One region of the Caballeronia sp. LZ043 genome, then DNA from elsewhere that is predicted to be linked to it. Evidence: riboswitches for the same ligand, from Rfam matches in the RefSeq annotation. Region 1 holds a riboswitch; the other holds the start of a gene.
The links. A riboswitch is a leader RNA that binds a small molecule or an ion and turns the genes downstream of it on or off. The one in region 1 is predicted to bind thiamine pyrophosphate.

Region 1 (3,409 bases):
GCAACCGTCACCATGCCGGGACGCGCGGCGTCGATGGCGTCCGACAGCGATTGCAGCGACGGATAACGCGACGTGCCGAGCAAGAGCCGGCTCGGGAACGACTGGCCGTAGAGCGTGAGCACGTCGGCGGTCTGTGTGGTCATGATGGGATCCTTCGATTCTTCGGAATGCGTCATGCGACCTAGCCGCCCGCGACGGGCGACACGACGTCGAGCCGGTCGCCGGCGGAAAGCGTACGGATGGCGTGCTCGCCGCGCGCGACGAACTGGCCGTTGAGCGCGACGGCGAACGGCGGTGTCGCGCCGAAGGCGGCGAGCGCCTCGTTGACGGTGGCGGCGTCGGGCAGCTCGAAGGCGCGCTGATTGATGTGGATGTTCATGGCTTTGTCTCTTGTCTAGTGCGACAGCGCCGGCGCCGGTGTCGCAACGGTGTCGGCCGCGCCATGCAGCAGTTCCGGCCAGCGGGCGGCGCGGCGATGTTCATCGAAGCTCGCGTGGCTGGCCACATTGCCGGCGATGAGCGCTTCCGCCAGCCGGCACGCGGCGTCCGCGACTTCGGGCGCAATCATGAAGCCATGCCGATACAGCCCGTTCACGCGCACCGTCCGTGCCCCGTCCCAGACGATGGCGGGCCGGTGATCCGGCAAGGTCGGCCGGCAGTGGGCGTTGAGCTCGAGAATGCGCGCCTCGCCGAAACCCGGATGCACGGCGAACGCGGCGCTCAGCAGTTCGAGCGCGGACCGCACGCTCACCGGCGACATGTCCTCGCCTTCGATTTCCGTCGCGCCGATCACGTAGAGATCGTCCTGCTTCGGCGCGATATAGAGCGGATAGCGCGGATGCAGCAGCCGCACCGGCCGCGACAGCCCGATGCCCGGCGCGTGCACTCGCGCCACCTCGCCGCGAATTCCGCGCAGCGCGGGCCAGGCGGGCTTGCCGCCGAGGCCGCGGCAATCGATGATCCAGCGCGCGTCGGGCATGGCCTCGACCGTCGTGTTCCAGTGCGTGCGCACGCCGCGCGCGGCGAGTCCCGCGGCCAATGCGGCGAGCGCCTGGCGGTTGTCGAGCTGTCCTTCGTTCGGCAGCAGCCAGCCTTGCGCGAAACGCGTGCCGAGCGCCGGTTCCGCCTGCGCGACCTGGGTGCCGGCGAGCTTGACGAAGCCGCCATCGAGCAGGCCGGCCGGAGAATTGGCGCGCAGCCGGCGTTCGAGCAAGGGCGCCTCGGCGCGATCCGCGCCATGCCAGACGACAAGCGTGCCGTTGCGCTGGAAAAAGACCGGCTCGGGCAATTGCGCGATGAGCCCCGGCCAGCGTTCGAGCGATGCCGCGCCGAGCCCGACCACAAGCGGTTCCGCGCTGGCGGCTTCGGCGAGCGGCGCCAGCATCGCGGCGGCAACCCAGGCGGCTGACTGCGAGCCGAGCGCGTCGCCGCGCTCGAAAAGACTCACTCGATGCCCCGCGCCTGCCAGCTGCCAGGCCACGAGCCGGCCGACGAGCCCGCCGCCGATCACGGCGAAATCCGCCTGGGGGTCGGCGGTCTGATGGATGCTGTTCAATTCGATGTCTCCTATCGGCCGGCGCGGGCACATAAAGCGTGCGCACGAGGCTCATGCCTCACGCTGCGTCAGAAAGGAGGAAGGCAGAATTGGCCCGATCCGTCCGTGCAGGCGCTGCGGCACATCACAAGGACGACATGGGCGGAGAGACCGGCCCGGCTGCGGATGCGCGCCGGACGGAAAGAACAAGGTGCGGAAGAAACTGGAGGAATGGCGCGGGTGGCGCGCGTTCTCCGGAAACTTCCCTCGCCGGTATTACCCGGATCGGGTGCAAAGGGTCTCTCTCAGCCTCGCTGCGTGAGGGCCGGTTCCGGCCGTCGATGCATGCAAAGCACCCCTGTTTCGTCGAAGGTCATTAGAACATGAAAGGCAAAGGCGCTGCAAACCGGGATTGCGCCCTGCTTTTTTCCTGTGCGGCGGCACTCTGGCACAATGCCGCGAACACGGTTCAGCCGGCGAGCGCGCGAAATTAAGTGAGCGTTAAGGCAAGTTCGGAACAATTTGCAGGCCCGAAACTGGCTGCCCTGAACACCACCGCAGGCCGCAGCCGGCCGCACCGCGCAGCACGCCCGTCGCGCGACCACGCAACAATCCGCCGCCCGAAGGGCGCATCGGCAGGAAGCTCATGATCGACACCCGTACCGAAAATACTCAGCAAAAGGCCGACGAAGTCTCGGCGTGGAGCCTCATCAAGCCCTACTGGGTTTCCGAGGAACGCGGCTTCGCGTGGGGCCTGCTCGTGGCGATCATCGCGATCAACATGACGGTCGTGTGGATCAACGTCCGGCTCAACAGCTGGAACGCGGACTTCTACAACGCGCTGCAGAACAAGAACGTCAAGGATTTCCCGCACCTGCTGCTGATCTTCACCGGCCTGGCATTCGCCTACATCCTGCTCGCGGTCTATGGACGGTATCTGCGGCAGATGCTGGCGTTCCGCTGGCGCCAATGGCTGACGAACAAGTATCTCGAACAATGGTTCGGCGACAAGGCCTTCTATCGCATTGAACGCGACCGGCTCGCCGACAACCCTGACCAGCGTATCAGCGACGACCTGCAATCCTTCGCGACCACGACGCTTTCGCTCTCGCTCGATCTGCTCTCGACGCTCGTCACGCTGGTCACGTTCATCACGATCCTGTGGACCATCGCGGGCGCGCTGACCTTCTCGCTCGGCGGCACGCCGATCACGATTCCGGGCTACATGGTCTGGGCCGCCGCGCTGTACGCGATCCTGGGCTCGCTGATCATCCAGAAGGTCGGGCATCCGCTGGTATCGATCAACTACCAGCAGCAGAAGGTGGAAGCGGACTTCCGCTTCGGGCTGATCCGCGTGCGCGAGAACGCCGAACAGATTGCCTTCTACGACGGCATTACGACCGAAACGGCGACCGCCAAGTCCATTTTCCAGCGCATTCGCGACAACTGGTGGCTGATCATGAAGTACACGAAGCGCATGACCTTCGTGCTGAGCTTCTATGGCCAGATCGCCATCATCTTTCCGATCATGGTCGCGGCGCCGCGCTACTTCGCGGGCGCGTTCTCGTTTGGCGTGCTGATGCAGATTTCATCGGCGTTCGGCACGGTCAGCGATTCGTTTTCCTGGTTCATCAACAGTTATTCGACCTTGGTCGAATGGCGCGCCACGGTGAATCGTCTGCGTGAATTCAAGCGCGTGATGCGCTCCACCCACATCCGCGAGGAAAACTCGCCGGCGACCGCGCGCGGCGGCATTAACCTGCACTACACGAGCACGCCGTCGCTCACGACCAAGGATCTCACGCTCGCGCTGCCGAACGGCACGCCGCTGTCGCGGGTGGCGAACGTGTCGGTGGAGCCGGGCTCGCGCTGGCT
Region 2 (3,409 bases), 1.5 Mb from region 1:
GAGCTTCATGTTTCCACCTTCCTTGTTGTATTCGACCACCTCGTTACGCGGACCGGTACGCGCGAACGTCCAGATGTCTACCCCTTCCCGCTCGCGGACCGACCTTCTGTTTTCCTTCCTTGCCGGTTTCGGCGGCGCAATTCAGGCCACGCATTCCGGTGCCTGCACTGAGCAATGCCCATGCCCCGCGCCGGTGCGCGCCCGCCGCGCGGGTGCCGCAAAGCCTTGCGCAGCAAGGCTTTGGAATTTGTTAGAGGAATTGTTCGGGAGAGCAGGCGAGAAACGGACGTGCAGCTGCCGCTGCCATGCGCAGAACATCGCGAAGTGGAGGTTTTTACAAAAAGTAAGCGCTCAGAGCAGCCCGCGCCGGCGATGATCGAACCAGAAAGACAGCCCGACCGACAGCAGGATCACGACCGTCGCAATGACGGTCCAGCGCGTGACGATCTCGCCCAGCAGCACCGCGCCGAGCAGCACGGCGACCACCGGATTCACGTACAGGCAACTCGTTGCGACGATCGTGCTGGTATGGCGGATCAGAAAGTTGTACGCGACATATGCGGCCATCGAACCGATCAGCATCAGGTACAGGAACGACACGCCCGCGCCGAGGCTGACATGCGTCAGCCGCTCACCGGCGGCGAATGCGATGCCCGTCGCAATAAGCCCGCCCAGTCCGATCTGCAGCGCCGTGGACATCAGCAGATCGGACGGCTGCGGCAGGCGGCCCGCCAGATGCGCGCCGCCTGCCCAGAAGATCGCGGCGCACAGGATGGCGAGCGTGCCGACCGTCGAACTGGGCGACGGATCGCCGTGGTTCAGCAACACGATGCCGATCAAGCCGAGCGCCACCGCGAACCATTCGCCGCGCGCGACGCCCCGGCCCGACAGCGCGGTGAAGATGGTCGCGAAGAGCGGCACGGTGGCGACCATCACGGCGGCAGTGCCGGTGCCGACGGTGCCCATGCCGTAGGCCATCATTCCGCTCGACAGCCCTTCAAGCAAGGTGCCGACAAGCGCCGCATTGCGTACTTCGCGCGCGCTCGGCCACACGGCCTTGCGATGCACCGCGAGCGCGAACAGCCCGATGCCCGCGCACAGGTTGCGCAGGCCGCCGAGCAAGAGCGGCGGAAACGATTCGAGCGCGAGATGAATGCCGAGATACGTCGAGCCCCAGACGAGGTAGACGACGGCCAGCGCGAGCGCTACCTGCCCCTTGAAGGAACGCGGCGCACGAAACGGAAAACGATCGGGAAAACTGAATGGCAGGCGCGGCGGCGGAAGCGCGGACATGCATTACTCCGCGACGGCTGCGCGCCGGATCGATGAGACAAAAACCGGCGAAAGCGCAGCAGCAAAAACCAGACTCAACGGCATGGCAGAACGAGGAAATGCGGGATAAACGGAGTACGCGGGAAGGGTCGCACGATGAGCCGCAAGCGCTCCGGGAAAACCCGGAATTTGCGGCGCCCGCCATTATGCAGTAAGCGCCCTGCCCATTCGAAGGATTTCGCCGATGGTTGCCAAGACGCCACGCCGCGGTGTAATGTCACGGCTGCTAACGCGGGGGTCCTGCGTTGCGCATCGCGGTTTGGCCGGCCTGACATGACCGAACCGCTTCGTGCGGCGTGGGTGAGAAATACCCTTTGAACCTGATCTGGATAATGCCAGCGCAGGGAAGCGTTCGGGCTCCATGGCCTGCCGCATCCGGCCACCTCTTCCGAGCCCGTACCTTTCCATCTCGTTCCTCCTGTTTAGCTCCTGAGTCAGTTCGGGCGGCGTCATCGCTCGTGCTGAAAAATATCGTCCCTATTGCTTCGCATGGGACGGAAGCAAGCGCCCACGCGCTCACTTCTGTCGCAAGGAGAAACAGCACATGAATGCCAATCCCAAGTTCCTGTCCGAAAACGCCGTCGTCGACGCCGCCGCCATCGCGCCGCTGCCGAACTCGCGCAAGGTCTACGTCACCGGTTCGACGCCCGACATCCGCGTGCCGATGCGCGAAATCACCCAGTCCGACACCCCCGACGGCTTCGGCGGCGAGAAGAATCCGCCCGTCTACGTGTACGACACGTCCGGCCCCTACACGGACCCGGAAGCGAAGATCGACATCCGTTCGGGATTGCCCGCGCTGCGCGGCGCATGGATCGAACAGCGCGGCGACACCGAAGAACTCGCCGGCCTCTCCAGCGACTTCGGCCGCGAGCGCGCCGCCGATGACAAGACCGCCGAACTGCGTTTCCCCGGCCTGCATCGCAAGCCGCGCCGCGCGCTCGCCGGCAAGAACGTATCGCAGATGCACTACGCGCGCGCCGGCATCATCACGCCGGAGATGGAATACATCGCGATCCGCGAAAACCAGCGGCGCGCCGAATACCTCGAAAGCCTGAAGCAGAGCGGCCCGAACGGCGAGAAGCTCGCCGCCATGATGGGCCGCCAGCATCCGGGCCAGGCCTTCGGTGCAGCGGCGTTCGGCAAGGACGCGCTGAAGGCGATCACGCCCGAGTTCGTGCGCGACGAAGTGGCCCGCGGGCGCGCCATCATCCCGGCGAACATCAATCACCCGGAAAGCGAGCCGATGATCATCGGCCGCAACTTCCTCGTGAAGATCAACGCGAACATCGGCAATTCGGCGGTGACGTCGTCGATCGGCGAAGAAGTCGACAAGATGACCTGGGCGATCCGCTGGGGCGGCGACACGGTGATGGACCTTTCCACCGGCAAGCACATTCACGAAACGCGCGAGTGGATCATTCGCAATTCGCCGGTACCGATCGGCACGGTGCCCATCTACCAGGCGCTCGAAAAGGTCAACGGCAAGGCCGAGGACCTGACCTGGGAAATCTTCCGCGACACGCTCATCGAGCAGGCGGAACAGGGCGTCGACTATTTCACGATCCACGCCGGCGTGCGCCTGCAATACGTGCCGCTGACCGCCAACCGGATGACGGGCATCGTGTCGCGCGGCGGCTCGATCATGGCGAAATGGTGTCTCGCGCATCATCGCGAGAGCTTCATCTACGAGCACTTCGAAGACATCTGCGAAATCATGAAGCAGTACGACGTCTCGTTCTCGCTCGGCGACGGCCTGCGTCCCGGCTCGATCTACGACGCCAACGACGAAGCCCAGCTCGGCGAACTGAAGACGCTCGGCGAGCTCACGCAGGTGGCGTGGAAGCACGACGTGCAGGTGATGATCGAAGGTCCGGGCCACGTGCCGATGCAGCTCATCAAGGAGAACATGGATCTCCAGCTGCAATGGTGTGACGAGGCGCCGTTCTACACGCTCGGGCCGCTGACGACCGACATCGCGCCGGGCTACGACCACATCACGTCGGGCATCGGCGCGGCGATGATCGGCTGGTTCGGCACGGCGATGCTGTGCTATGTCACGCCGAAGGAGCACTTG

Region 2: another riboswitch for thiamine pyrophosphate. It lies ahead of thiC (phosphomethylpyrimidine synthase ThiC); the one in region 1 lies ahead of QCE64_RS11495 (FAD-dependent oxidoreductase).

The regions. Positions count from the first base shown of each region.
Region 1 is NZ_JARUXT010000001.1:2,525,969-2,529,377, forward strand. It holds gene QCE64_RS11485 (thiazole synthase) at 1-143, opposite strand, end outside; gene thiS (sulfur carrier protein ThiS) at 182-379, opposite strand; gene QCE64_RS11495 (FAD-dependent oxidoreductase) at 395-1,555, opposite strand; TPP riboswitch at 1,780-1,904, opposite strand; gene QCE64_RS11500 (ABC transporter ATP-binding protein/permease) at 2,181-3,409, shown strand, end outside.
Region 2 is NZ_JARUXT010000001.1:1,021,080-1,024,488, reverse strand. It holds gene QCE64_RS04485 (DUF4397 domain-containing protein) at 1-9, opposite strand, end outside; gene QCE64_RS04480 (EamA family transporter) at 352-1,293, opposite strand; TPP riboswitch at 1,556-1,697, shown strand; gene thiC (phosphomethylpyrimidine synthase ThiC) at 1,877-3,409, shown strand, end outside.